DNA from 3 places in the Brevibacillus sp. HB1.4B genome. Region 1 is predicted to be linked to each of the others. Evidence: riboswitches for the same ligand, from Rfam matches in the RefSeq annotation. Region 1 holds a riboswitch; each other region holds the start of a gene.

Evidence for each region. A riboswitch is a leader RNA that binds a small molecule or an ion and turns the genes downstream of it on or off. The one in region 1 is predicted to bind cobalamin.
Region 2: linked by a shared signal. The riboswitch ahead of HP398_RS10300 (ABC transporter substrate-binding protein) and the one ahead of nrdI (class Ib ribonucleoside-diphosphate reductase assembly flavoprotein NrdI) in region 1 are both predicted to bind cobalamin.
Region 3: linked by a shared signal. The riboswitch ahead of HP398_RS07115 (ABC transporter substrate-binding protein) and the one ahead of nrdI (class Ib ribonucleoside-diphosphate reductase assembly flavoprotein NrdI) in region 1 are both predicted to bind cobalamin.

What each region holds. Positions count from the first base shown of each region.
Region 1 covers NZ_JABSUT010000009.1:64,060-74,142, forward strand. Annotated here, with positions in the region: gene nrdF (class 1b ribonucleoside-diphosphate reductase subunit beta) at 1-565, opposite strand, end outside; gene nrdE (class 1b ribonucleoside-diphosphate reductase subunit alpha) at 621-2,705, opposite strand; gene nrdI (class Ib ribonucleoside-diphosphate reductase assembly flavoprotein NrdI) at 2,692-3,051, opposite strand; cobalamin riboswitch at 3,215-3,414, opposite strand; gene HP398_RS21020 (alpha/beta hydrolase) at 3,585-4,406, shown strand; gene HP398_RS21025 (ACT domain-containing protein) at 4,442-4,954, opposite strand; gene HP398_RS21030 (hypothetical protein) at 4,994-5,323, opposite strand; gene mnmA (tRNA 2-thiouridine(34) synthase MnmA) at 5,345-6,457, opposite strand; gene tlp (small acid-soluble spore protein Tlp) at 6,597-6,815, opposite strand; gene HP398_RS21045 (hypothetical protein) at 6,940-7,155, shown strand; gene HP398_RS21050 (DUF952 domain-containing protein) at 7,159-7,509, opposite strand; gene HP398_RS21055 (hypothetical protein) at 7,529-7,774, opposite strand; gene HP398_RS21060 (glycerophosphodiester phosphodiesterase family protein) at 7,939-8,946, shown strand; gene HP398_RS21065 (hypothetical protein) at 9,019-9,207, shown strand; gene HP398_RS21070 (P1 family peptidase) at 9,270-10,083, opposite strand, start outside.
Region 2 covers NZ_JABSUT010000003.1:485,051-495,133, forward strand. Annotated here, with positions in the region: gene HP398_RS10260 (YqxA family protein) at 1-102, shown strand, start outside; gene HP398_RS10265 (ABC transporter ATP-binding protein) at 416-1,384, shown strand; gene HP398_RS10270 (ABC transporter ATP-binding protein) at 1,403-2,374, shown strand; gene HP398_RS10275 (ABC transporter substrate-binding protein) at 2,503-4,158, shown strand; gene HP398_RS10280 (ABC transporter permease) at 4,251-5,261, shown strand; gene HP398_RS10285 (ABC transporter permease) at 5,278-6,183, shown strand; gene HP398_RS10290 (alpha/beta fold hydrolase) at 6,242-7,063, opposite strand; gene HP398_RS10295 (M24 family metallopeptidase) at 7,137-8,231, shown strand; cobalamin riboswitch at 8,245-8,444, shown strand; gene HP398_RS10300 (ABC transporter substrate-binding protein) at 8,615-9,634, shown strand; gene HP398_RS10305 (FecCD family ABC transporter permease) at 9,659-10,083, shown strand, end outside.
Region 3 covers NZ_JABSUT010000002.1:537,963-548,045, forward strand. Annotated here, with positions in the region: gene HP398_RS07110 (FecCD family ABC transporter permease) at 1-904, opposite strand, end outside; gene HP398_RS07115 (ABC transporter substrate-binding protein) at 906-1,901, opposite strand; cobalamin riboswitch at 2,058-2,207, opposite strand; gene HP398_RS07120 (MBL fold metallo-hydrolase) at 2,356-3,303, opposite strand; gene HP398_RS07125 (pyridoxamine 5'-phosphate oxidase family protein) at 3,469-4,047, shown strand; gene HP398_RS07130 (MerR family transcriptional regulator) at 4,099-4,857, opposite strand; gene HP398_RS07135 (hypothetical protein) at 4,994-5,164, shown strand; gene HP398_RS07140 (manganese-dependent inorganic pyrophosphatase) at 5,215-6,147, opposite strand; gene HP398_RS07145 (metallophosphoesterase family protein) at 6,301-6,918, shown strand; gene HP398_RS07150 (PepSY domain-containing protein) at 6,949-7,545, opposite strand; gene HP398_RS07155 (DUF6896 domain-containing protein) at 8,270-8,740, opposite strand; gene HP398_RS07160 (ABC transporter substrate-binding protein) at 9,404-10,083, opposite strand, start outside.

The DNA of each region.
Region 1 (10,083 bases):
GAACAATCAGGTCGATAATTTCCCCGCTGCTAGTCATCTTTCCTTGCCCCGCCAAATAGAGCGGATAGAAGAAGCCGCTGTAAAACAGATAGCTTTCCAGGAAGACAGAGGCTACCATCGCCATGTACAAGTCTTTCGGTTTCTCAATTTCTTGATAGCGTTTCGAGATGAGGGCCGCTTTCTTTTGCAGATGCGGATTGTTTTCCACCCACGAAAAAATACCGTCAATCTCTTCTGTCGATGCCAGCGTTGTAAAAATACTGCTGTACGATTTGGCATGGATTTGCTCCATCATGCCCATGAAGGCGAGAACCGCTTTTCTTTGCAGTCCATCGACATGCTCCATGATCTTCGGCATCCCTACTCCACCCTGGACCGTATCCAGCAAGGTGAGACCGCCCAATACTTTTTTATACGTGTCCCGTTCAGTCGCACTGAGCTCCATCCAGGACATCTTGTCATCTGACAGTGGTATCTCATCATCCGTCCAGAACTGCATGATGTTCTGATTCCAAAACGTCATCGTAAAATCGTCGTCCGGCCTGTTCCAATTGACTGCTTTCATATGGCGTTCCTCTTCTCTTTTTGCTTGATGCTTTTCCTTTTATGAAGCTCGTTCACTAAATCGCGCAGCTAATGCACTCTTCTACAGTCAAATGCTTCGTACGCGTATAGTAGAGTGACTTCAGACCTTTTTTCGCTGCGTAAATGTAATAGCGAGCCAGTTCTCTGGTTGAAATATTGCTGTTCACGTGCAGCACAGTCGAAATTCCTTGGTCAATGTGCTCTTGAATTTCGGCAATCAGATCAATCACTTTGAATTGATCGATCACATACGCCGACTTGTAGTAAAAATAGTTTTCCTGCGACAAGTACGGCATCGGGTAATACGTCGTAGAGTTAGCATATGTTCTCGTTTCGATATGCTCAACGATTGGCATCACACTAGAAGTCGCATTCTGAATGTAGGAAATACTCTGAGTCGGTGCAATTGCCAAACGGTACGCATGGTAGACGCCATGCTTTTGCACCTTTTGCTGTAGTTCCGCCCAATCCTCTGACGTCGGAATGTGCATTCCTTCAAAGAGAAGCTTTGCTTTTTCCGTCCGCGGGCTGTAATCGTTCGTCAAATACTTGTTAAAATAAGTGCCTTTTGCATATTCCGATTGTTCAAAGCCCAAGAAGGTCTTGCCTGTTTCCTTGGCAATTTCCATGCTTTTTTCCAAGGAGTAGAAGTTCATCATCATGAAAAACGTACGAGCGAAATCCTTGGCTTCTTCACTTTCGTAAGCGATTCTGTTCTTTGCCAGATAACCGTTCAGGTTCATCGCACCGAGACCTACTGAGTGCAGCTCACTGTTTGCCTTTTGAACGCCTGGAGCGTTTTCTACACGCGTCATGTCACTCACGGCTGTAATGGCTTCGATTCCTTCGTGGACGGATTCACGGATCATTTTGCGTTCCATCACGTTGACGATATTGAGCGATGCCAAATTGCAGCTAATATCGCGACGGATGATATCCATCTCGCCGTAATTGGTAATCGTCGAAGTCTCCTGCAATTGGAAGATTTCCGTGCACAGGTTGGACATTTTCACCGAACCGAGATCTTTCAGTGCATGGTTGTTGTTCGCATTCGTTTTGTTCATGATGTACGGATAGCCCGATTCCATTTGAATCATCGCGATTTTGGTCAACATCTCGCGTGCGCTCATCACGGTCTTTTTCTTGATGCGATCGTTTGCCAAGAGCTCCTCGTACATGTCATCGAGGTCCATATCATCCAGATGCACACCGTATTCTTTGTACACGGAGTACGGAGCAAACACAGTCAATGGCTTATTTTCTTCAGCCAGCTTGTAGAACACGTTTGGTACGATCAGGCCGATGGACAACGTTTTGATGCGTGCTTTTTCATCCGCATTGATCTTTTTGCAATCGAGAAACTCGTTGATATCCCAACCGAAGATGTTGTAGTACGCTGCACCCGAGCCTTTGCGTTGCCCCATTTGATCTGCGTAGGAAAACGCATCTTCCAACAGCTTGAGAACGGGCATAACACCTTTTGCTGCGCCCTCGACGCCTTTGATCGGCTCTCCTCGTCCGCGGAGCTTGGACAAGTTCACGGCCACACCGCCGCCAATTTTGGATAGCTGCATACAAGTTCCCAAAATAAAGTTGATGGAGTTCAGTGAATCATCCATTTCGAGCAAGAAGCAGGAGACCATTTCTCCACGGCGGCTTTTGCCTGCATTCAGGAAGGTTGGTGTCGCTGGTTGCAAGCGTTGATCCATCATGGATACTGTCAAACGCTTAGCGAGCTCAAAGTCACCTTGTCCAAGGGACAGTGCCACAACGGCCACCCGGTCTGGATACTGCTCTAAGTACATCGATTTATCGTTCGTTTTCAACGCGTAATCTTTATAAAATTTGGAGATAGCCATGTACGAAGCAAATTGAAAATCAGCGTCATAGGCCAAACGGTAAACTTCATCGACCTGCTCAACAGTGTATGTTTCATAGACGTTTTCATAGAAGTCATTCTCGATCAAATAGTCCATGCGCTCTTTGACACTGCCAAAAGTCATCGTATTGGACTGCACTTCTTCCATGAAGACCGCAACCGCTTCCCGATCCTTTTCCAGTTGATAAAATCCGTCATTGCCACGCTGCATCAGTTCGTTGTTCAATTCAATATGCCGCAATTGCTGCCACCCCACTCGTAAATTGTTCCACGTCACGGCCGGTACCGGACAGTTCAAATTTAGAAATCACCGGAACGCCATATTGGCTCGCGATCGTATCCGCGCTTTTGGCAAAGCTGGTTCCCCAGTTGCGGTTACCGCTGGCGGATACTCCCCGCAGATGGACATGATTTCGCTTCAGGAACGTCGCCACCTTCTCCGGCACTTGTCCGAATCCCGTCGTGTATGTTATCAAAATGAATGGCTCGTCTAGCACCATATCTTGATCAATTTCCACATGTGGCAAATTAATTTTGTTGACGAATCTTCGGACGTTTCCTGTTTTTGAATCATAAGCGATTAGCATGTCCCTCATCCTATCCCCTGCTATTTTTACTCTGTATGTATGTTATTTAGCCAAAGTAAAAGCGCATCCGACGTTTACATGCCGAATGCGCGTGATGACTTCCATCTAGCAATTCGCCAATACGAATTGCGCGCTCGAACACTTCCCTATCTCCCGTAGGTTAAACAGTGCAAGCGGTTAGGCAGGTCTCCTGGCTTTAGGATCATCGCTCCATTTTCACCTTCCCAATCCCTCAAGATCAGTGGCATTCTTTCGCAAATGGAACTCTCTCATTACAGTGGCGGGACCGCGTCGGATTCTCACCGACTTCCCTATTAAGTCTACCAAATCTGGCTGGTAAACACCTCACCGCATCAATATGTAGTTGGTAAAACTTACTTTACCTCAATATATCGTAGGAGTCAAGCTCAGTATGCGCTCTTTTCGAAAACTAACTATTCTCCTTTTTCGGCTATTGCCAATCTCTGGTTCTCGTTCATATAATAGATTTTGTGTGCGTTGGTTAGCGTTGGAAAGATTGGAGAGTAGCCCTCATGAAAAGCACCGACTATCAACCTGTCGTCATTCCTCGTTCTTACAGTAAAATCATGACTTATCAAGAGCGTGACTATCACATTTTTGTAAGTATACCTGCCGATCCCCCTCCGGAATCAGGCTTTCCCGTCATATATTTGCTAGATGGCAACTCTGTTTTTGCAACCATGACCGAAGCGATACGAATACAATCACGTGGCCCTGAACGAACTGGCGTGTATCCTGCTATCGTCGTCGGGATTGGGTATCCAACGGACGGTCCGTACCATCCTGCCCGTTTCTTTGATTACACGTATGAAGTTCCCGTCACAGAGCTTCCTGGCAACCCACAAGGAGCCGACTGGCCTCAGATGGGGGGAGCAGAGCAGTTCCTCACCTTTTTAGAGGAGGACCTCAAGCCGAGTATCGAAAACGACTTCCCCATCGATCGGACGCAACAAGCGATTTTTGGACATTCGTTAGGTGGCTTGTTTGTCTTGCATGTACTTTTGTCGAGACCACACGCTTTTCAGCGTTATATAGCTGGCAGTCCTTCGATCCATTGGAATGAGAGCGTACTGCTTGCGAAGGAGAGTCAATTACCGAGCCTGCTGACAGATGACCTCGACGTCCATGCACTCCTCACCATCGGGGAGTTGGAAAACGATGGGCGATTCTTAGTCAAAGAAAAATCTCTGGCGATGATCGAACGATTGTCCTCCATGGGCAAAGGTCAAATCAAGGCTTCCTTTAAAGAATTTGCTGACGAAAATCATTCGTCCGTCTTGCCCGTCTTAATTTGCCAAGGACTCAAATTCGCTACGAAAAAAACTGCCCGCTAATAACGGGCAGTTTTTGTTTATCATGATTCGCTCGCTTACTGCAGAGATAACACTTTGGTGATTTGGGGCAGCTCTTCGATGGCAGATACAATCGTCGGTGTAATCTCTTCATCGGTCACAGAGATAAGCAGGGCATTCTTCCCTTTTTGCTCACGCGATACATTCAACTTGGAAACATTGATTTGATGTTCGGCCAGTTTTCGTGAGACATCATAAATCACACCTGGATAATCGATATGGCGAACCAACAATCCATGGGCACCTGGAGGTATGCGACACGCACAGTAATTGATTTCACTGATGTACACTTCTCTCCAATCTTGCGCCAAGGTGTACTTGTTCGCTCCTACCCGCAACACCGCCAAATGATTCGCATATTCACCGGAGCTATGTTGGACAGGAACCTTCGTCCCTAGTCCTTCCACTAACTGCGTTGCAATTTCCTCTTTATTTTCATGAGCAAGAATACTTAATTGTGCACCCGCTAACTCTGGCTCGAGTCTTTGAATCAGTTCAGCTAGTTCACGCAGTCCAGCATATTGGGTCATGTGTTGCCTTCACTCTCCCAGTCAGGTTTATCCTTGTTTTCACGGCAGAATCCAAGCTTCCGGCTCTTTCTTGATAGAGGATTCGTTATCAGCACGATACCAAGCCGTCAACGTTTGTCCATCTTTCGTATAGTAGATTCGGTAGATGGTATTGCCTTTTCCGCTATTGGTAAAAGGACTTTCCTCCTTCGGAACCGCTGTCACTCCACCCGCAACTACAGCCCCGCCGTTCTCCTTGATGACGTTTTGGATCGTCGCCATATGCTCTTTACCCATGGAGGCCATCCCAAAATAAGAGATGATCGCCAAGAGAACCGCTCCCGCCAAAAACGAAACGATAATCACTTTTGATTTTTTCGTAGCATCCACCGAGTGCTTCCCCCGTCTATCTTAGTTCTCTTTATCAACTAAGCGTACCTTGTCAATCGTACCGCCACCCAAGCACACTTCCCCATCGTAGAAGACGACAGCCTGACCAGGTGTTACTGCTTTTTGCGGCTGGTCAAAAATGACCTCCACGTTTCCGTCCTCCAGCAGGTGAATAGTTACTCCCTGATCTGGCTGGCGATAACGGAATTTCGCTGTACAAGTAAATGTTTCGGAAGGCTTTTTATCACTCGTCCAGCTAACGTTGGTTGCCAAGAGGCTCTTCGAGTACAGACGGATATGATCAGAGCCTTCACCTACGATCAGGACATTACGCTCCAGATCTTTGTCTACAACAAACCAAGGCTGTCCGCTCGTGCCATGACCTCCACCTATTCCTAAGCCTTGTCGTTGACCCAATGTATAGTACATCAGTCCGTCGTGCGTGCCGATGATTGCTCCTTCTACGGTCTCGATATTTCCTGGTTTGGCAGGCAAATAGTTTTGCAGGAACTCACGGAAGTTGCGCTCTCCAATAAAACAGATCCCTGTACTATCCTTCTTTTTCGCTGTATAGAGTCCTGCTTTCTCTGCGATCTCCCTTACTTGAGGTTTCGGGAGATGACCAATCGGGAACATCGTTTTGGAAAGCTGTTCTTGGCCCAATACATTCAAGAAGTAAGTCTGATCCTTGTTGTTGTCAGCGCCACGAATGAGTTTGTATTCGCCATCAATGTGCTTGACCTGCGCGTAATGGCCGGTGGCAATATAATCCGCCCCAAGATCCATGACCTTGGCAAGAAGCTCGCCGAACTTGATTTCACGGTTGCACATGACATCCGGATTCGGTGTACGGCCTCGTTTATATTCATCCAAAAAATACTGGAATACCTTATCCATGTATTCTTTTTCAAAGTTTACCGTGTAATATGGAATGCCGATCTGTTCACAGACGCGCCGGACATCCTGGAAGTCTTCTTCCGCCGTGCAGTGGCCGAATTCATCGGTATCATCCCAGTTTTTCATGAAGATGCCGATGACGTCATATCCCTGTTGCTTAAGCAGGTAAGCCGTCACGGAGGAGTCGACTCCGCCGGACATGCCGACAACGACGCGTGTATCTTCTGGTCGCTTCATAAGTCTTTCTCCTCTTATTCAATTTGTACCATTACAGATTACCATGTTTCGCAAAACAAATCATGTTTTGTTACACTTTTGCCCAATAGAATGAAAAAACGCCTGACGCATAGTTGGCGCCAGACGTTTGGTAGTAAGGTTAAGCCTGCGAAGATTCATCCTTGATTTCCGCGCGATATCCCTCGATGCTTTCTTCACGACGCTGATTTTTTGCTTCGAGGTTTGTTCTTTCCTCCTCGGAAATCTCGCCAGCATTAGCCGCTAGGTAAGCTTCGGACTCACGAATGTTCTCTTCCGTATTAGAAATCATGTTTTGCAGCTTTTCTGCGTTGTCAGAACGGTCATCCGGCTTCGCCATGATCGATACGCCTCCTACAAAGGGTTATATGCAACACCTTTACCATTGTGCGCCAATCATGGTTTCTTTATGTACCCGTGTTATAATAGAAGAAACGGATTAAACGAAAAAGAGGGTTTCCCCTATGGCTTCCTTAGATTTGCTGGAAAGAAAGCTGCTTCGGATCATCTCTGATACAGATCCCGTCCGCCTGAAACGACAATGGGTGAAGGGGCAAAAGGTACCTGTATCCGAAGTGGAACAGCGCATGCGAATCGATCTTCTCTTGCGCAGACTCGACAAGCTACCTGAGGCCAAGCGCCAAGAAGTGCTTGCGCTACTCAAATGGTTTAACTGGTAGAGATTAGCGGATGGACGTTCCCAGACGCCACTGGCCGTCTATCCGATTCAATTGCTTCATATCCATAATCGCATCTTGATTCAGCGGTCCATAGATGTGCGGATACAGCAATCCATCCTTCGCTGCCTCGTATTTGACTTCCGAAGTCGTTTTGGTTTCATCGACAACGAGTACATACAACTCCTCGTCAAACTGTGCGTAGACGCGGTTTGCTACCTTTTCAAGCAGCTCGTCCCCTTTTGTCGCGTGAATAAAGCCTTCCTGCTCGTAATCGCGCGGTAAGTAGTGATCCTTGTCCATCCACTTTTCCCAATATGCTTTTGGTACCATGCAGTAAATGATAGAGTTTTGCATGTTTCTCCTCCAAATTTGATTATTTTTTTGGCATTGCTTTGTTCAGGTGACGCATAGCTTTATCATAGAACATCTGGTCCATCTGCCCTTGATCATATCGCCATTGAATGAAGTTACGCAGAGAGTGCAAATCCACCCAAGCATCCTTCGCTTGCGGATTGCGGTCAGGTACGTCTCCTGTTATTTCACCCTCGTAGACAAGCTTCGCCATCTCGGTTGGGTGCATGCCGATCTGATAAGCGATTTGGTGTAATGCGATTTTCATGGAACCTCCCCTTGCTTTCGCATGGATACATCTTATCTTCCGTCTATTGTGCCAGTCTTTTCGAATGATGCCAAGCCCCTAGCACTACTCCCAAAGGTTGTACCTTCCTCCTTACGTTTTGCTACAATGAACACAGTATTACAAGGAAGGGGCAGTATCCCATCATGTCAAAACAACGAGATCAACTACAAAAGAGATGGTTCCAGCGAAAACGCATCTGGATTCCCCTGCTTATCATCGCATTCCTGTTTCTGGGTAACAGCTCTTATCTTGCAAAAGAGCCAGAAGGGGAGCCTTTTTTACTTGCTCACCGCGGGATGGCACAAACCTTTCATATGGAGAACATCACCAATGAAACTTGTACGGCAGAACGGATTTATCCACCGGAACACCCGTACCTGGAAAATACGATTCCTTCCATGAAAGCCGCTTTTGATGCAGGCGCGGACATCGTCGAGCTCGACGTGCAATGGACCAAAGACAATCGATTCGCCGTGTTTCATGACTGGACGCTCGACTGTCGGACAAATGGAACCGGTGTGACGAGAGATTATACCTTGACCGAATTACAACAGTTCGACATTGGCTACAATTACACAGCGGATGAAGGGAAAACCTTTCCCTTCCGTGGAAAAGGGATTGGTATGATGCCCTCTCTCGATGATGTGCTACAAACTTTCCCTGATCGCTCCCTGCTTATTCATATCAAAAGCAATGACCCACTTGAGGGGAAAGCGTTGGCGGATGTTTTGGCAGCATTGCCCGCTGAACGATTGGCACAGCTTTCTGTTTATGGAGGTGACAAGCCAATCGAGATACTGAAACAACAAATGCCAGAGCTGCGTGTCATGTCCAAAGCATCACTAAAAAGCTGCCTCATTCCGTACATGGCAGTGGGTTGGTCAGGATATGTGCCCGATGCCTGTTCACAGACTCAACTACATATTCCCGATCAGATCGCCCCTTGGCTCTGGGGTTGGCCGAATCGTTTCATGGCAAGAATGGAAGCAAAAGACACCCGCGTGATCTTAGTCGCAGGCAGTGGAGAAGTGTCGCAAGGCTTTGATGTTCCGACTGATTTAAAACGAGTGCCCGCAAGCTTTACAGGGGGCATATGGACGAACCGGATTGATCTGATCGGTCCAGCCTTTCACGAAAACGTAGAAAAATAATGAAACGATTCTCTAACATATTCGTATATACTTATACGGAATAGACTTCCAACCTAACTAGGAGTGATTGATATGCTCAAGAAGCTTTTGAAAAATTTACTCGGTAATCACTCATCTTCGCACAAGTACCGGAAATACAGCAGCAGCGATTACAAACATCGCAGAAAATACAGCTCTAGTAGTAATCGGTACGGACATTCCCATCACGGCAGCTCTCATTATAAAAGAAAGCGTTCCAGCCGTAGCTTCTTCAGTAGTTAAACAATTGTTTAACAAATGAGCTGACAACAAAACTCCGCTAAGCGCTAGCGGAGTTTTTTCATTTAACGAGACATGATTTCTACGAAACGATCAAGTGGTAATGCATGTACGGTTCTGTTTTTCTGGCCTTGTATCGTTTCCGCCATCAGCATGGAGTTCAGGATCGCTTCCTTGACCGCTTCGATTGCTGCTTCAAACAGTGCATCCAGTTGTTCGGACGGAAACATTTTCATTGTGCTCATTTGCTCGTCGCCATATGAATAGCAATTTCCTGTGGAAAAGGTCAGAAAGAAATCACCGCTGCCCTCCTCGCCAATCGCACCGAGCTGTGCCATCGCGAGTGACGCTCGCTTGGAAATGCGCTTGCATTGTGTCGGCAAGAGAGGCGCGTCTGTCGCAATCGTGACTAAGAAAGAACCATCATTTTCTGGTGTTACCCACGGCAAAGGAACTTCATTTTCGGAGATCATCTGGCCCACAGGAATGCCATTCACTTTCAAATCCTGTCTTCTGCCAAAATTCGTCTGCACTAATGCCCCAACAGTAAAAGTGCCACATTCAGTCTCGACGATGCGTGAGGAGGTTCCGATTCCGCCCTTGAATTCAAAGCAGATCATCCCGGTACCTCCGCCTACATTGCCTTCCTCGACATTTCCTGTATGCGCCTCTACAATCGCTTCTTCCAAATCCTCATACTGAATCTGCGTCTTTTCGAGATCACTTAACCAACCATCCCATGTCTCCGCAACGATTCCATTAGAAAACGGTTCAAGCCCCTCGATTTTTCTCGTCGCACGAGCAAGATGGTGATGTGCCAGCCCTAGCAGATGGCTTCCCGTAAATACGATCGGTGTCACAAGCGTACCGGTCTCTTCT
Region 2 (10,083 bases), on a different contig from region 1:
ATGGTCAACTACGTCAGTCGGATCGGTTTGACTTTGGGTGGAAGCATTAAAAGTGGGGCGCAGAGTTTTGTCGATTGGGTAGGGAGTTTTTTTGAACCGTGAAAATGGTTTATGCGCAAAAAGAAGGGGTGCAGAAAGCCCCAGTGACAAAAGACCCGTACAGGCGGGTCTTTTGCATGCGACCACAGATGCTTCATTCGATCTGCTAAAACAGTGCAAGTGAGGCTACATCAACAATGAAAGGGCTATCATAAAATTCTTTTACATAATTTTAAAACGCAAGTGAAATATTCTTTTTAATCAGTAAAGAGATAATAGTTTGAATTTATTGTGTTGCGAAAAAATTGAATAAATGGCATAATGTCTACTGATAGGTCTATTTTGGAAGTATATATCGGTGAGAGAGGTGAGCCACGTGTCACATCCTGTCCTACAAATCGAAAACCTGCAAACGCACTTTTTCACGGACCGCGGCCAAATCCCTGCCGTTGATGGCGTGACGATCACGGTACAAAAAGGAGAAGTAGTCGGCATCGTAGGAGAATCCGGCTGCGGAAAGAGCGTTACCTCCCTTTCCGTTATGAAGCTAGTACCCAATCCCCCAGGGAGAATCGTGGGAGGCTCGATTAAATTCAAGGGGGAGGACCTCGTATCTGTCGACGAAAAGCGAATGAGAGACATCCGCGGAAATGAAATTGCGATGATCTTTCAGGAGCCGATGACGTCGTTAAATCCGGTGTTTACGATTGGAGACCAGATAGGAGAATCAGTCCGATTACATACGAAGGCGAGCAAAAAGGACGCAAGAGCACGTGCCATTGAGATGTTGAAAAAAGTCGGAATTCCTCGAGCAGAAGCCATCGTCGATGAATACCCGCACCAGCTTTCCGGGGGAATGCGGCAGCGTGTCATGATTGCGATGGCAATGGCTTGCAATCCTGAGCTTTTGATTGCAGACGAGCCTACTACCGCGCTCGACGTGACGATTCAAGCGCAGATTTTGGACCTGATGCGCCAACTCAACCGGGAAGCAGACACAGCCATTCTCCTCATTACCCACGATCTTGGAGTCGTTGCGGAAATGTGTCACCGCGTCGTGGTGATGTACGCAGGAAACGTGATTGAACAAGGCGACGTTCGTAAGATCTTAAAAAATCCGAAGCATCCTTATACGATCGGCTTGTTGAATTCGTTGCCGAAGCTAGAAGGATCACAGGAGCGTCTCTATTCGATTCCAGGCAACGTCCCGATTCCGGGTTCGCTTACTGTCGGATGCCGTTTTGCACCTAGATGCGATAAAGTATCAGACCGATGCCGCAGTGAGATGCCAGAATTAAAAGTGGTAGGGGACAATCACCTTTCCCGCTGCTGGCTGACCGAATAACCCGAGAGGAGCATGCAGGTGGCAGAAGATCTTCTGATCGTAAAAAATTTGAAAAAATACTACCCAATCACAGGCGGTGTTCTTGGAGGGGAAGTAGGTGTAGTAAAGGCGGTAGATGATGTATCGTTTACTGTTAAGAGTGGAGAAACTTTGGGGCTGGTAGGTGAGAGCGGCTGTGGAAAGTCCACGACGGGACGTTCCTTGCTGCGACTGATTGAACCGACCTCCGGTGAAATCACCTTTGACGGGACCAATGTCATGTCGCTTTCAACAGATGCGATGAGAAAGATGAGACGTGACATGCAAATTGTCTTTCAGGACCCGTTTGCTTCACTTAACCCTAGACATAATATTGAGAAAATTTTGGAAGAGCCCTTGATTGTACATGGTTTGGGTTCTTCGGCAGAACGAAAAAAGTGCGTGCAGGAAATGCTGGAGATCGTTGGTCTGAGCAGCTATCATGCGAGCCGTTATCCGCATCAATTCAGCGGAGGACAGAGGCAGCGGATCGGTATTGCGAGAGCACTGATGCTCAAGCCCAAATTGATCGTTGCGGATGAGCCCGTGTCTGCACTGGACGTGTCCATTCAGTCGCAGGTGCTCAATCTCATGCAGGATTTGCAACGCGAATTCGGCCTTACATACTTGTTCATTGCCCATGATTTGAGTGTAGTGCGTCACATCAGTGATCGGGTAGGCGTGATGTACCTTGGCAGAATTGTCGAACTGACGACGAGTAGCCAATTGTATTCCAATCCGCTTCATCCCTATACGAAAGCATTGCTGTCGGCGGTACCTTCGCCAGACCCTGATGCTGTACGAGAAAGAGTCATCCTCCAGGGAGATGTGCCGAGCCCTGCAAAACCTCCAAGTGGCTGTACATTCCATACGAGGTGTCCCCATGTGACAGAGGAGTGTCGTACTGTGCGACCAGAATTTATGGACGCAGGCGACGGACACTTTGTTGCTTGTCACTTATACAAGTCCTAATCGACAAAAGGGAGTCTGCCTGCCGAATAGGAAGTCTTGTAAAGGGGGGATGCAAAGCAATAGGTATTGTATCGACCATCTACCAAAAAGGAACATGCGAACATTATTAGAAAAAGGGGGATGTTTTCATGAAGAAGAGAGTTCTCTCCGCAACCATGACCAGCCTAGTGGCGCTGGCCATGCTGATTGCTGGATGCGCTAGCACTCCAACGACACAAGCGCCGGCAGAACAACCAAAGACAGAAACTCCGGCACCTGCAACTGAGCCTGCAAAAACTGGACCGAAGCAATTAATCGTCGGTCGGGGTGCAGACACAAAGGGGCTTGACCCAATCGGACAAACAGATGGTGAGACCTTCAAAGTAACAGAGAACATCATGGATACTTTGATCGGTTTTGCTGACGGCTCAACAGAGCTCGCTCCATCGTTGGCTGACAAGTGGGAAGTATCTCCTGATGGTCTTGTTTATACGCTGACACTGAAATCTGGCGTGAAGTTCCACGACGGTACTGATTTCAATGCAGAGGCGGTCAAATACAACTTTGAGCGCTGGAGCGACAAGAGCCATCCACAGCATTCGCCAGAGGGCTTCGAGTATTACATTAGCCAGTTTGGTGGCTACAAAGGCGATGCGAATCACGTAATCAAATCCGTGGAAGCAGTAGATCCAACGACTGTAAAATTCACACTGACTCGTCCACTCGCTCCATTCCTTGCTAACCTGGCTATGTCTCCTTTTGCAATCGGTTCGCCTGAAGCATTGAAAAAAGATGTTAAAAAGTTCAATGAGCACCCAATTGGTACAGGACCATTCAAATTCGTTGAGTGGAAACGTAACGACACCATCACTCTCGAGAAAAACCCTGATTACTGGAACAAAGGGTTCCCGAAATTGGATAAATTGGTATTCAAGGTCATTCCAGAAAATACGGCGCGTCTGACTGCTTTGGCATCAGGTGAGATCGATTTGATGGATGGTCTGAACACAGATGATATCCCAGCAGTAAAAGACAACAAAGAGCTGCAACTATTCCTCCGTCCTACTAATAACATTGGTTACATTGGCTTTAACGTAGAGAAGAAGCCACTCGACAATCCAAAAGTTCGTGAAGCCATTGCTTATGCAATTAACAAACCTGAAATCGTAACGGCCTTCTTCGATGGCGTTGGAGAACCAGCAGTCAACCCAATGCCAAAGACCATGTGGGGACATAACAACGATATTAAAGATCGTGAGTTCAACCTCGATAAAGCAAAACAATTGCTTGCAGAAGCAGGACATCCAAACGGTTTCAAAATCAAGTTCTGGGCAATGCCAGTACCGCGTCCATACATGCCTGAAGGTGTGAAGATTGCAGAGGCAATCCAGCAAGACCTGAAGAAAATCGGGGTTGATGCTGAGATCGTGACGATGGAATGGGCAACGTATTTGGAAAAGACTCGCTTGGGTGAGCAAGAAATGTTCATGCTTGGTTGGACAGGTGACAATGGCGACCCTGACAACTTCCTGGCTGTGTTGCTCGACAAAAACAACATCGGCAGCAACAACTATACACGCTGGGCAAACGAAGAAGCACATCAATTGATGATGAAAGCACAGTCCACTCCAGACCAGGCGGAGCGCGATAAACTGTACAAACAAGTACAAGAGATCATCTTCAAGGACGTGCCAATGGTTCCGCTGGCACACTCTACACCAGCATTGGCTGGAAAAGCGAATATCATAGACTACAGCCCGCATCCAAAAGGGTCTGAAAGTTTGGAAAAAGTAGATTTCAAGTAAGCTGGTTCATCGTAAAAGGGTAAGAGGAGTGCATACCTCTTCTTACCCTTCTTTCATTACTTGGCGATTATTTTATGCAGGAAGGCGAGGAGATGGCATTGCTAGCTTACAGCATTCGAAGAATTTTAATGCTCATTCCTGTCTTAGTGGGCATGTCAATCATCGTTTTTTCCATTATTCGTGCCATCCCTGGTGATCCGGCTTTGACGATTTTGGGAGAAAAGGCAACACCACAAGCGATTGCAGACATACGAGAGGCATTGGGATTGAATAATCCGTGGTACATACAGTATTTCGATTATATGAAAGATATTTTGAGCGGAAATCTTGGGGAATCGTTACAAACGAATGCGCCGATTTCAGATGAAATCTTGCCTTATTTGGCGGCGACGACTGAACTTACGATTGTGAGTATGCTGATTGCTGTGTTTATCGGTGTAAATGCAGGAATTCTTTCTGCGTGGAAGCAAAACTCCTGGTTTGACTACTGTGCGATGTTGATCGCCTTGGTTGGTGTATCCATGCCAATTTTTTGGCTAGGTTTGATGGAGCAGTGGGTGTTTGCCCAAGAACTGAAATGGCTGCCATCAGTTGGTCGCGACGATTCGCGTAATCCCGTAGAGGCCATTACGCACTTTTATATACTGGATACGATGATCGCTGGAAGTTGGGATCAGCTGTGGGAAGTCATCAAGCATTTGATCCTGCCAGGAATCGCGTTAGGTACGATCCCGATGGCGATCATTGCGCGTATTACTCGATCGAGCATGTTGGAAGTCATGCGTGCCGACTATGTCAGAACCGCTCGTGCAAAAGGGCTAGCACAGTTTTGGGTGGTGTACAAGCATGCACTGAAGAATGCGATGATCCCTGTCTTGACGGTAATTGGTTTACAAACAGGGTTGCTGTTGGGTGGAGCTGTTTTGACAGAAACGATCTTCGGATGGCCAGGTGTCGGTCGTTATATTGTGACCGCCATTGGAAACCGTGACTATCCGGTTATCCAATCCGGTATCCTTGTGATCGCGACGATTTTCGTCCTGATCAACCTCTTGGTCGACCTTCTGTACGCCTATATCGATCCACGCATCAAATATCGCTAAGGAGGGACGAAGAGACATGGCACAACCACAATTACAACCACAAGCACATGTAGTACCTTTAAAAGTGAAGCAAGAAGAAGTCGTCTCTCCTTGGAAGGATGCATGGAGAACGCTACGAAAAAACAAGCTCGCGTTGGTGGGCTTCGGGATTATTTTGTTTTTCATTGTTGTGGCGGTTTTAGCTCCATGGATTGCTCCGTATCCGTACGATGAAGGCAAGCTCGTGATGAAAAACAAGCCACCTTCCGAAGAGCATTGGTTTGGAACAGATTACAATGGTCGCGATGTATTTAGTCGCGTGATTTATGGGGCACAAATCTCTTTGTGGGTAGGGACGTTCTCTGTCATTGGCTCCGTTCTCGCAGGGACCTTGCTCGGTCTTTTGGCAGGATACTATGGCAGATGGATCGATACGATTATTTCGCGTATCTTTGATATTATGCTTGCCTTTCCTAGTATTCTGTTGGCAATCGCTGTTGTTGCCATCTTGGGTCCTTCCTTGCAAAACGCCTTGATTGCGATTGCGATTATTAACATTCCGACATTTGGACGGTTAGTACGCGCCCGCGTATTGAGCTTGAAGGAAGAAGAATTCGTTATGGCCGCACGGGCAATTGGGATGAAAAATTCCCGGATTATCATGCAGCATATTTTGCCGAACAGCCTCGCACCAATCATTGTGACCGGGACGATGGGGATCGCAACAGCGATTATCGAAGCAGCTGCACTTGGCTTTCTCGGACTGGGAGCACAAGCGCCAGAACCAGAATGGGGAAAAATGCTCGCTGATTCACGTCAGTACATTCAGAAAGCACCATGGACTGTTATTTTTCCGGGGCTCTCTATCATGCTGACAGTTCTCGGCTTTAACTTAATCGGGGACGGCTTGCGCGATGCACTCGACCCGCGTATGAAGAGCTAGTCAAAACGCAAAAAGACAGAAGGGGCTGGAGGTACCCGTCCTTCTGTCTTTTCTTTTTTTATGCTTCTTCCATGAAGGTGCGGCACAACTGATTGAAAGCAGGAGCAGCTTTCGTGATGACTTGATGCTTCACGTTAGGGATCATCTCGAGTTTTGCTTTTGGCAATTTCATGGTAAGCATCTGCGCATAATGGTGCATCCGTTGATCTTGTTTGCCATAGGCAAGTAAAATCGGAAGCTGGATGTTGCCCAGACGCTCCGTACAATGATAACGATGTCCGGCAGCGTAAAGGTATTTCAGGCTAGTGGGATCTGTTTTGGAGGCCTGTACCGTCCATTTTTCACGCATTTCTGGGTCAGCGACATGTGAGGAAGCAATCGAACGGGCAAGAAGAGGGACTCCGTGAAGCATCGACATTGCCTGTGCCATCCAAAATCGTCCATGTAAATACAGGTCATTCACTTCGGAAAAGCCGCTCACGAGTATGGCGCCTTTTACAGCATCCGAATAGCGAAGACAATATTCAAGGGCGATGGAAACACCTTGGGAGTACCCCAAAATAAAGGGACGTTCAATGCCGAGTGACTGGACAAGCTTATGGAGCTGTTCTGCCAGCTCCCCAATGGAAAAGGGCTTCTCCATCGGTGAACTGTCGCCATGTCCGGGCAAATCAGGGACAATGATCTGATATGTATCTGCGAGTGTTTGCTGATAAACAAAATTGATAGAGCCGATGCATGGCGCATGGATACACAATAACGGCTGGCCTTTTCCCGATATGTGAAAAGCAAACTGCTTGCCATCCTGATGGACGAGTATTTGTTCCATTTTCATTTTCACCCCACCCTTAGGTTGTCCGATATGAAGTAGATTTTTCATTTGAACTCTTCTTTTTTTGATGGGGAAGTGGTATTCTCGCAATAGAATAATTGGTGAAAGCAGGGTGAAGAAGTTGTTTCAAGAGCGCATTTCGAAGCTCCACACGTTTTTGACAGAGCAAGAGCTGAACGCGGTGTTGATTACCTCCCCTAAGCACGTTTACTATTTGACCGGATTTTTTACAGACCCGCATGAACGTTTTATGGGTCTCGTTATTCCTGCTGAGGGAAAACCTTCTTTGATTGTACCTGCTCTTGATCGTGAGGCAGCCGCAGAGGCTTCGTTCGTTCAAGATATCCATACACATACGGATATCCAAAACCCCTATGAAATCCTCAAGCAAGTGTTGCCAGCGAACTTGACGAAGCTCGGTATTGAAAAAAGTCATATGACTGTCGAGCGCTATGAAGCACTTGGACAAGTTGTTCTGGCGTCGAGCTATGTGGATGTGGAAGAGCCACTGCGTGAAATGCGTTTGATCAAATCGGCGGATGAAGTGGAGCGTTTGAAGCACGCTGTTCAGTTGGTCGAGGAGTCCTTGCGGGAGACCCTGAAAAAAGTCAAGACAGGCATGACCGAGACAGAAATCGTAGCTGAGCTGGAATTCCAGATGAAGCGCTTGGGTGCCGAAGGTCCGTCCTTTACATCCATGGTATTGGCAGGGGAGAAGTCGGCACTGCCACACGGGAAACCAGGAACGCGCCAGGTGCAAGAAGGCGACTTGCTTTTGTTTGATATCGGGGTAGCAGCCAACGGATATGTATCCGATATTACCCGTACCTTTGCTGTAGGCGAGATCAGTGCTCAGCTTCAAGAAATTTACGAGACAGTATTGGCTGCCAACGAAGCGGCCATTGCTGAGATTCGTCCGGGTGTGACTTTTGCGCATTTGGATAAAACCGCTCGCGATGTCATCACCGCAAAAGGCTACGGAGAATACTTCATGCACCGTCTTGGGCATGGACTTGGGATGGATGTACATGAATATCCATCTGTTCACAGCCAGAACCAAGAAGTGCTTCGTCCAGGGATGGTCTTTACGATCGAGCCAGGCATCTATCTGCCAGGTGTAGGCGGAGTGCGGATTGAAGACGATGTATTGGTTACGGAAACGGGCGTTGAAATTCTCACGCAGTTCCCGAAAAAACTGACTACTATCAATGAATGAATAAATCGTAAAAATTGAATACGTATCGAATGGTGCTAGATGGCATATGCCGTCAGCTTAAAAGGGAAGTCCGGTGAGAAACCGGCGCGGTCCCGCCACTGTAACGAGGAGCAACTAGCGAATAGCCACTGTTTTTTGCGAGACAAAAAATGGGAAGGTAGCTGGGTGTGTTGATTCGTAAGCCAGGAGACCTGCCATGCGATCATATACAATCGACCCACGAGGATGGGGCAGATGTGGAAACAGCCTATGAAACGGCGCCTTTGTGCCTGCTTATAGCTATATCTACGTTTGTCATGCACCTCCCGATTGAAATGGGGGGTGCTTTTTTTGTGGAGGATTTCGTTCAACTCATCATATACATACAGAGAAGGGGATTACAGATGTTGAAGACAAACAAACCACATACAGTAATGAAAGGACTAGCTTTCGGTATCATGACAGCTGCCATGCTTTTGGTTTCGGCATGCGGCTCCACTACGACAACACAGGCTCCAGCCAAAACCGAACAAACGGCTGCACCAGCAGCAGAGAGCAAGCCTGTAACACTAACCAATAATGGCATCGAAATGACCTATCCAACAGCACCTGAGCGTGCAGTGACTTTGAACCAACACGTTACCGAAATCATGCTGGCATTGGGCCTGGCTGATAAAATGGTCGGAACTGCATACCTAGACGATAAAATCCTTCCAGAGTTAAAAGCAGATTACGACAAGATTCCGGTACTGTCTGACAAGTATCCTACGAAAGAAGTGCTGCTGGCAGCGAACCCAGACTTCGTGTACGCCGGATGGAAAAGCGGCTTCGGCGAAAAGGGTGTAGGATCGATGCAGGATTTGGAAAAGGTCGGCATCAAATCGTATCTGCAAGCGTCTTCTAGCATGCCTGGCCCGACAATCGACGATGTGTTTGCAGACATTACGAATATTGGACGCATTTTCCGTGTGGAAGACAAAGCCAATGATTTGATTAATAAAATGAAGAGTGAATTGGATCAAACGATTAGTAAAATTGGCAAAGTGGACGAGCCGCTTAAAGTATTCGTGTACGACAACGGAGAAGATAAACCATTCACAGCAGCCAACAACTACATGACGTCCTTAATCAAGACTGCTGGTGGTAAGAACATTTTTGATGACATTCAAAAGGGTTGGGCAGAGGTCAGTTGGGAACAAGTAGTGAGTCGCAATCCTGACGTGATTATTATCGTAGACTACGGTGATAGAACCGTTGAGCAAAAACGCAATTTCCTTTTGACCAAAAAAGAACTGGCGGATATCCCGGCGATTAAAAATCAACGACTAATGGTATTGCCATTGTCCGCGGCTTCTGAAGGCGTTCGAGCACCGATTGCGCTAAAAATTTTGGCGGAAGGACTCTACCCGGATAAATTCAAATAGAGTACACCCCTTTTAAGGGAGGGAATAACACTGCAACAGATCAAGTTACCTTATATCATCATTACTCTACTGGTCGGACTCTTCCTCTCGATTACGTTCGCAGTTACCTTGGGATCAGTGGAGATTAAGCCGACAACGGTATGGAAAATCGCCTTATCAAAAATTCCGATATTGACCCAATGGATTGAGGTGGATTGGTCCAAAGGGGAGCAAACGATTATTTGGGATATTCGCTTTCCGCGTGTACTCTTGGGGGCGATCGTCGGCGCAGGTCTGTCTGTCGTGGGAGTAGCGATCCAGTCGTTGGTTCGCAACTCCCTGGCTGACCCGTATGTGTTAGGTGTATCTTCAGGTGCTTCGGTTGGAGCTACCTCGGTCATTATATTCGGAGCATTCAGCATGTACGGGCAGTATGCGCTATCCTTTGGCGCTTTTACAGGCTCCCTTGT
Region 3 (10,083 bases), on a different contig from region 1:
CGTAAATACCACCGCAGATCGCAGACATCGGCAGTAAAATACGATGGTCAGGACCAACCAGCAATCGAACGAGATGCGGTACCACCAGGCCAACGAACCCAATAATTCCCGCGATAGAAACCGCCGCTGCAGTCAGGAGGGTCGAAACGACCAGAACCACTAACTTCGTTCGATCCACATGGACGCCGAGATGCGCAGCCTGCCGCTCCCCCAACGCAAATAGGTTTAAGGAACGCGCATAGCTCACAAGCACCATTCCACCTATGACCAAGTACGGAATCAAGACGTACGTAAAGGCCCACCCTCGAAATGACAGGCTGCCCATAAGCCAGAACACGATCTCATTTACCGTCTGGTCGGATAGCGACACCATAAACGAAACGAGCGAGCCGAGAAAAGCCTGCACCACGACACCAGACAAAATCAGGGTCTCCGTTTGCAGCTTTCCTTGCGTATTCGCGAGTCCGAGTACGATCCATAAACTGAGCAATCCTGTAAGAAAAGCGACGACAGGCGTGCTCCATGCACCCAAAAAGGTGATTTGCAAGCCAAAAAGGATCAAGAAGGCTGCTCCGACAGCAGAACCCGATGCCACGCCCATCGTAAACGGATCTGCAAGCGGATTGCGCAAAACGCCCTGAAAGCCCGCTCCCGCAAGTGACAAGCAGGCGCCAATCAAGACAGCCAATACAACGCGTGGAAAACGAACCTTCATGACAATTTGCTCAGATGACTCCGGCCACGTTACGGTGATCCACTCAGACAAGCCAGGGATTTGATGGAGCAGGATGAGCCATACTTGCGAAATGGGGAGTTGTGCCGCCCCCATCGAGATGCTGATAACTATTGATGCCAGAAGGACGAGACAACTAACTCCTCCCCATATGAACAATCGTTTCTTCATTTTATTTCACCAAGTCAGGGTAAATCGCCTTGGCTACTTCGATTAAGCCTTGTGTAATACGCGGACCAGGGCGAGACAAAATATTTTGGTCCATGCCAAAGATTTGTTTTTCACGGATCGCCTTCATTTTATCCCAGCCATTGCGACTCGCGATCATATCCTCTAGCTTGATGCCCGTCTTTTCATCGGTAATTCCGCTCGCATACAAAATGACGTCTGGATCGTTTTGCAAAATCTTTTCTTCACTGATCGGATTCCACCCTTCGGTGTCGGAAGCAATGTTTGTTGCTCCAGCCAGGGTGATGAGTTCGTCCATGAATTCACCTTTTCCGACTGTCCAGCCTGGGGAAAATTCCAGGTATACCTTTTTCTTCTCTTCCGGTTTTACATTTTTCACTGCTTCTTGAACGTACGCGATGTCTTTCTTCATTTGCGCGACGACTTTTTCGGCTTGTTCCTGTGTGTTCGTGATAACTCCCATCGCCAAAACATTGTTTAGGATGTCATCCATCTTTGTCGGATGGGTAATATAGACTGGCATTCCGAGAGATTTGAGCTTGTCAGCCACTGGCTTTTCCATCGAAATCCCACCGACGACCATATCCGGCGTTTGAGCGAGAATGGCTTCTTCATTTGGTTTGACGACTCCGCCAATTTTCGGTTTTGCCTTCGCCGCATCTGGATAATCATCATAGTCTGAGACAGCTACGATCCGATCTTCCAAGCCTAATGCGAACAAAATCTCTGTCTCGGCAGGTGATGTAGAGACGATTCGCTCAGGAGCTTTTGCAAAGGTTACTTCTTTTCCTGTTGCATCCTTGACGGTCAATGGATACGTTGTTTGTTTTGCAGGTTGCTCGACCGCATTCTCTTGCGGTGCTGTCTGCGGTGCGCTTGTTTGTCCCCCTGGTGCTGGCTGGCTGTTATCGTTACCCGCACAACCTGCGAGGCTAGCCGCAACTAGTAGTGGGATCATGAATCGCAATGAACGTTTCATATGTAGAACTTCCTTTCTGCATGTCTGATTGACTGTTCCTTCCAATAAAAAAATCGACCCTTGCTTCCATTCGGAAATCAAAGGGTCGGCACCTCAGGGCAAACAGACAGGATGGTCTGCTTCCTGAAATAGGCCGATCCTTTCCGCGAAGGCAACAGGCACTAAAACAAACAGGCAGGTCTCCTGGCTTACGGCTGAGGAACGAGCCGATTTACAGTGGCGGGACCGCGTCGGATTTTCACCGACTTCCCTTTTCACCCGATCTTTTCGTTAAAAAGACGAGGCACCTATTTGCTGTTACGTTTGAAATTGTCACAGTCCATGACTCATCCTACATCATAGCATTCCTTGGATGAAAAAAGAATGACAAACACATAAGCCAATACTTTCTTGCCTGCTAAAAATGAAAAACGCCTGAACAAAAGGTTCAGGCAAATGTAAAGCTTTTGGCAGGCTATTTCCCTCGTTTGTCCAAATAATCGAGAATGCCCATGGAGCATACTTGTAAATCGAGCTTGAGTACTTCGAATACTTCGTGGTCACTGCTGATTCCTTGTGACTGTAGATGATCCGAAACTCGTTCAAATAACGTAAGAGACAGCTCATCGTATGATTGTCCAGCAACAAGCGCTGTCTTTCCTTCCGCCACAAACACGGGGAGCCACTCGCGTATTTGGCGGTACACGTCATCTACCTGCTCTGACATCCCAAAATGACCAAAGTAAATGCGACTCAGCTTGTGCGCTTCAAAACGGCTTAGAGACGCTAACATGGCATCCGGGTCAAACTGATTCGGCGAAGTAGATGGCAGCACGAGGTGTATGCCATCCTTTTTAAGCTGTGGATAGAGTACACCTGCCGTATCACCTGTGAACATGCCGCGGCTTACTGGATCGTAGATGCTGAAGTGATGATTGGCATGCCCTGGCGAATCCAGAAACTCCAATACGCAATTCTCTCCGATCTTTAGTGTATCTCCGTCCCCACGAATCAAAATCCGTTCCTCGAGAACAGCCTCAATCGGATCAAACAATCGATCAAAATCATCATGATACACCGCTCTCGCGCCTGCGATCAGTCGGCTCGGATCTATGAGATGACGTGCACCTTTCGGGTGGACAACGACCTTTGCGTTCGGACAATCCTTCAGAAACAGTCCTACTCCTCCTGCATGATCCAAGTGAATGTGCGTCACGATGATGTATTTGACTTGTTCCGGCTTATAACCGAGCTTGGCGAGACCGGCCTTGATGTATGGGACGGAGGGGCTTGGTCCTGTTTCTACCAATGTGAGCTCCTCTTCCGCGATTACATACGTCCCCGTGCGTTCCGCCCAGCCCATATCGAAACCGTCTATTAAATGGATGCGTTCCCCTAAGTAAATTGGCTCTGTTGCTTGCATGTAAATACTCCTCCTTGTCAAAAGTCTCGCGTTGCCATTGTGTTGGAATATTTACACTTTACCATCTATTTTGTAGGGATTGGGGATGAATCACACAAATTCTTCATATTTTCATGATAATATGAGGGCAGCAAAATCGATTCCATTATCTGGAGGGGTGCAAAAATGGGTCAACTTTTTTCTGAATTACGACCTGAGCATGAGAAATTTATCAAGAAGCAACGGATGTTCTTTGTTGCCTCTGCTCCAATGGACACAAATGGTCACGTGAATCTTTCACCGAAAGGGTACGATTCTTTTCGCATAGTATCGCCTAACGAGGTCGCCTATTTAGACCTGACTGGAAGTGGAAACGAAACCAGCGCTCATCTGCAGGAAAATGGCAGGATTACTCTCATGTTCTGTGCGTTTGAAGGCCCCCCTCTCATCATGCGCCTATTCGGCAAAGGAACGGTTATTCTCCCAGATACGCCTCGGTGGAATGAGCTCGTAAAAGACTTTCCGCTTCTGCCCGGCGCTCGTCAAATCATTACCGTCAACATACAGGAAGTAAAGACCTCTTGCGGCTGGGCTATCCCTTTCTATTCCTATTCAAAAGAACGCGACACCCTTCAGAAATGGACCTTGGCGAAAGACGAGCAAGAACTGCTTGATTATCAAAAGGAAAACAACGTAGTAAGCATGGATGGATTGCCAACCCCATTGGGGCAAAAGCTTTTTCCCGCAGTAGGTGGAGATAACTAAAAGTAAAACGAAAAGAAGCTGCCCTCTCGCAGCTTCTTTTTTTAAATCTCTTTACTTACTCGTATAAATGACCACTGCATCTTTGAGAAACTCGGCAACACCAGGCTGTTCCTTGTCGTAATAGGCCGTGAAGCGCGGGTCTTCGACGTACATCTGGGCAACACCTGCGTGCGCATCTTTGCTGTAGCTGTCCCAATAAAAGCTCAGCCATTGACGGTGAAGATCCGCTGCTTTTTGCGCCAATTCATGAGCAGGATCACCTGTCGAAAAAGCCTGCGCCAACGTCTCATGCAGTTCTTCATTCAACTTTTCAAGTGTAGCGTACTCCTGCTCGGTCATTCCTTTGATTTTCAGATTGGATTTGTCAACCTGGTCACTTCCATATTTTGAGCGAATTTCTTCTCCGTACTGGGCCTCGTTGTCGTCAATCAACTTTTGCTTGAAGCCTTCAAATTTTTGTTTGTCACTCATCGTTTTGGTCCCCTCTCTTTGTGCTAATGTCAAATCGACATTGGCGATTAACGCATCCAATTGCGTTCGCCTTTCCAGGAGCTTCTCGCGGTGCTCCCGCAGTGCCCGTTCAGCATCAAAGGTTGGTGAATCCAGGATCTCCTTGATCTCCTCCAAGCTCACCCCCAGCTCGCGGTAAAAAAGGATTTGCTGCAATCGATCAACCTCTTGCTGTCCGTAAATGCGATACCCTGACGAATTGACTCTCGCCGGCTTGAGAAGGTCAATTTCATCGTAGTATCGGAGCGTCCGGGTGCTGACACCCGCCAGGAGTCCTAGCTTTTGCACCGTATATTCCATGTTCATTCCTCCTGACAAATTGATCGTACACATTTACGGACCGTCAATGTCAAACACATTTTCATCAAAAAATTAGCGTTACTCTATTTTCATAATTTGCTAAAATATAGAGAAAGCCATACAAGGGGGGATTTCAATGCTCTATGTCTTCGGCTTCATTGTAGCGGTACTCGGTGCCGGATGGGGATTAACAGGTCTGCTTAGTCTCAAAGCGAGAGATAAACATGCCATCACCCATTACAGTGACGATGCTTATAACCAGCAAACCTTGTTCCAGATGCACAACAACCCTGACCAAGGCATGTAAAATAAAAAATGGCTGCCCGCAACTTGTGCATGGGCAGCCATCTTTGTTTCTTACAGAGCTTGGAATGTATCAGTCAATACCGGTACGATTTGCTTCTTACGGGAGACAACGCCCTTCAGAACAGCTTTGTTGTCCACCAATGTTACTTGGTACGCTTTTTCTACTGCTTGAGTTGCGCTGCCGAGAGCGATCGCAACAGAGTCGTTATTCAAGATATCCGTTACAACAAACACGAACAAATCCAAACCTTTTTCAGCGATGTTTGCATTCATAGCCGCTTCCAGTTCTCCTTGGCGTGCAAGTACATCATTTACGTCCACCGCATTTACTTGCGCGATTTCTACCTTCGCATTACCCATTTGGAACTCTTTTGCATCCAACGTGAGCAGTTGTGCGATTGTTTTGTCGCTCAGGTCTGCTCCCGCTTTGAGCATGTCCAGACCGTATGCTTGCAAATCAACACCCGCGATTCCAGCCAGCTCGTGTGCAGCAGCTACATCTTGCTCCGTGCAAGTTGGAGATTTCAACAGCAACGTATCCGAAATGATAGCAGAAAGCATCAAGCCCGCCATCTCTTTTGGAATGTCTACGCCGTTTTCTTTGTACATTTTCTTCAAAATGGTTGTGGTGCATCCAACAGGCTCTGCACGGAAGTAGAGAGGATTGCTCGTCTCAAAGTTCGCAATACGGTGATGGTCGATCACTTCTACCACTTGCACTTGCTCAATATCATTCGCGCTTTGTTGGCGCTCGTTGTGGTCTACAAGGATGACTTCATTTACTTCATTCGCCACTGTTTCTACGAGGCGTGGCTCTTTTACTTGGAAGTAATTCAACACAAATGCTGTTTCGCTGCTGATTACACCCAGGCGAACAGGCTCTACATTCGCGCCCAATTTTGTTTTCAAGTCAGCATACACAAGTGCTGAACAAATGGAATCTGTGTCTGGATTTTTATGACCGAAGATTAATTTTTTTTCCATCATCCATACTCCTTAATCGTAATTTGGCGTCAAAATTATACCATAGCTTAGAGGATATGCCCAAGATACATTATAGGTTCAAATTGGATCGTTGGAAATAAGGTTTTGAAGATCATTCGGAAATAAATGGGAGGCGAAGTGAAATGAGAGTGATTGGATACACCTGTGCAATTCATCCGAGGTAATGGTGATCGTGAAGTCGTACTCACTTTTGACGGTGTGGCTCTGACCTTGGAAATGTCCGATTCTGTGCGGGAAATCACGTCATGGGTTGCGGAGCAATTGAGCCGCTCTCATTGTGACTTTCTGGCACAACTCCCACTTACCTACACGTTAATACGAGAGGATTACGAGGACGTACTTTTCTGCCACGCCATTCCCACCAATGATGAAGATATTTTCACTCCCCTTACATCGGATGCAATCGTTGCCACTTACTTTGAGGGGACACAGCAACGAACAGTCATCTGTGGTCATACACATGTCCAATTTGAACGTCGCCTTGGCGATTTACGTATTCTCAATGCTGGAAGTGTGGGCATGCCGTTTGCCGACAAACCAGGTGCATACTGGTTACTGCTTGATGGTGACAGCTACGAACATCGCTTTACACCCTATGACGTAGAGGCAGCCGCAAAACAAATCGCTTCCACGAACTATCCGCAAGCCCAGCAATTTTCCGAAGAGAATGTCCGAAAGATACCTACGGCTCAAGAAGCAATGGAATTTTTAGAAGCCCTGGCACAAAAAAACCGACCCTTTACAGATTAATGGGTCGGTTGAGAAAGATAGCGGAATCGATTAATCGTCCCAGTCTACATCCAGTACAGCACCTGTTGTAGCGGAAATCTCCAAATCTACTTCCTGTCCTTTAGCCGTTTTCACTTCCACTTCATACACATAGTGGTTATCGTCTTCATCCAGCTTGATGGATTTGATGGTGCCGCTCACTTTAGCCAAAGCGATTTTTTTCGCTTGCTCTACACTGATTTTCACTTGTTGTTTGTTCCACTGATCGTCGTTGTCGTCGTCATGATCATCGTCGTAATCGTGGTCAACTGTTTGCCACACCTCACCAGTCATCGCATCGACGTAAACGTCAAATTCTTGGTGATTGTTTTTGATCTCTGCTTTGTATACGAGAAAACCGTCCTCGTCATCCAATTTCCATTCAGTAATAACGCCAGACTGTGCCTCCCGAACTTTTTTCAGTGCTTTTTCAGGCGTGATGCGCACGAGCTTCGCCCAGTTGTGTTTCACATCATCGTCGATTTGCAGGTAGACGGTAGAAGTGTTCTTTTGCGGTACGCTGTAATATTGATTGCTATGTGCAAAGGCTGTTACGCTGAGGCTCCCTACAATCAGTGCTCCTACCATGGTCATGACTACTTTTTTCATATGATCTCGCTCCTTTTTGCGACTGGTTTTGTTTGATCTCCTTTATCATAAAAAGGACAGATGAAGGAAAAAAAAGAGAGAGATTAGAAATTGATGAGAAAATAGATGAGACCTCTTACAGAATTCATGATTGCCGGTGAGCCACAGCGATTAACAAAAAGAGCGAGTGTTTTCTACTAGCAAAAACGATCCATTTCGGCTGTAAATCGACGCAGATGGAACACCCGCGCTTTTGCGTGCTTTCCGCTTTTATCCGTATAATAAAAGCAATCGAGAGGTCAACAGCCGACTCGATGACATACGAAAGAGAGCGTGAATGGCAGTGTAATACATATCGTTTCTAACTACTTTCAATTTTTCTTACATGAGAAGGAGAAACGATTTTTCCGTGGAATCACCACTTTTGAAAAACATCTTTTTTTGAATCTATTTTATCGTCACCATGCAAACGGTCGTCATGTCCGTTATGACCTTGGAAGTGAAAAACCCAGCACGTATCCAATTGACTACACAAGCAACCCAAGCTAACTCTAATGCCTATACGGAATCAGTCAATCGGAAATGAAAAAAAGCACTCTACTAATCTTGTAGAGTGCTTCTTATATTGTTCAGAGAAAATAAAGTATTAGACTGGCCTGGCTTATTGAGCTATCTATCGTATCCATAAATCGTTTATTGATGACTGATACATCATTTCAGGCCTCTTATTCACGAACCAAAATTATTATTCATTCCGAAGAATCTTTCTGTATTCAACACCGTGAATATGTATAAGTATTTTTCGCTTTTCTAATCCTTCAAAAAAATTCAACATATCACCAAATGGATTTTCAAAATATTGAATTAAGTGTTTAAAATTCTCAGTTGTTTTCAAGAAGTCATAAAAAAAGGAGGGATCCACATTTCCAATATCGTCTGTATTCCCGAGGGAAACCTCCAGTTTTTGTCCAGTATCTAAGTTTTCAAACATGCAATGCTCTCCATGAACATCAAAGTACCAATTACCGGTTAAATGTTCTTCATCGTTTAGTAATTCCGCATTTGAAAGTAAGTAGTAACTTCCTTTTATTATCTCTGATTTTTCAGGCTGGTTCGTTTCCAATATTAATTTGTCAATGAGTTCTTGCGCAATTACTTTATAAGCGTCCATTGCTGCCAATAATTCATCCACCGTTTCTTTAGTTAGCGAGTTCATAAATTACCGCCTTCTATGCTATTTATATTTTTCAGTTAACGTTTTCTTTAAAGCGTTTCTTAACAACTCACCCTGCCAATATGCTTCCTTGCAATTTCGTAGAACGTTCTGTTATTCAGGACGTCCGACGTACAAAAGATATATCCAACTTGATCCGCACCTTTGCCAAAAACTCTGCCAGTCCCAAGGTCTGCAAGCCTGCATTGTGAACTTAGTGTTATGTGGGGTTTCGGGCCTTTTTTCACTTTTCAAACTGGCGTAGTGGTTGTCCGACTATCTCTGAGTATTACTTCAAGAACATGCATTCAGGAAACTTATTGAGCTATCCTGCTCGTGAGCAAAGGCTGCCGATCGTTCGCGGGTGTTACTACTATCGAAGGTGGTAAGCCTTATGTGTACTTTAAAGAAAAAGAGTTTTGATAAAATTTTGCACCCTCATCAGCATGTTCTCCTGCTTCATTTTTACCGCCAACCCCATTCCAAACCATGCTATCCTGCCGTTGAATAACTGGCGCCAGTCTAACACTTTATTTTTACGGAACATATATGTTTACGATAAACCATTCATTGAAAAAGGAGTAAAAGGGAAAGATTCACTTGCAAAAGCACTGGAGCAAAAGGCGCTTGTATGGAATGATTCTCAGAATGAGCAGTAGTAAATTTCTATTTTCCGAGATTGTTCTTAATGGCTTCCAATCCAGCGATTTCTCCCAGGAAGAACGTATCGCCCGCGAGTGTATCCATCGTGTAAACATGGTTGTTTTTCACTGCTTTGAGGTTTTTCCAGACAGGATGCTCCTTCCAGATATGAATCAACCCTTCCGGCTCCTCTGCTTTCGCCGAACGACGGTTCTCAGCAATAAAGATATGATCAGGAGCGAGCTCACTCAACGCCTCAATTCCGATACGCCCCCCAATCTTGCCATCCTCGGGCAATCCTGCTATCGGTGTTAGTCCCACTTCCTCATAGTAAATCGGAAAGTTTTTGGGATGCATCACTGTAAAATCCTTACCATTGGAAACGAGGAATAGCGCCGTTTCTCCTTTATGCTTGTCTGCTGCTGCTTTTGCTTCGTTTTTCAGCTGATCAAAATCGGCCAAAACTTGCTTCGCCTTTTCTTCTTTGCCAATCACTTCAGCTATTTTCATGAGCCGGGTGGGTGCATCCACTGAGAAATCAATGACGATGGAATTAGCCATTTTGTTGAATTCCTCATATCTGGAGCCTTTTCCGGTGCTTGTCATGACAATAACCTCTGGGTCCATCTCCAACAAGGTCTCCAAATTCGTTTTTCCACCCAAATCCTTCACCGTTTTCCCTTCTGCATACTTCGCAAAAATGG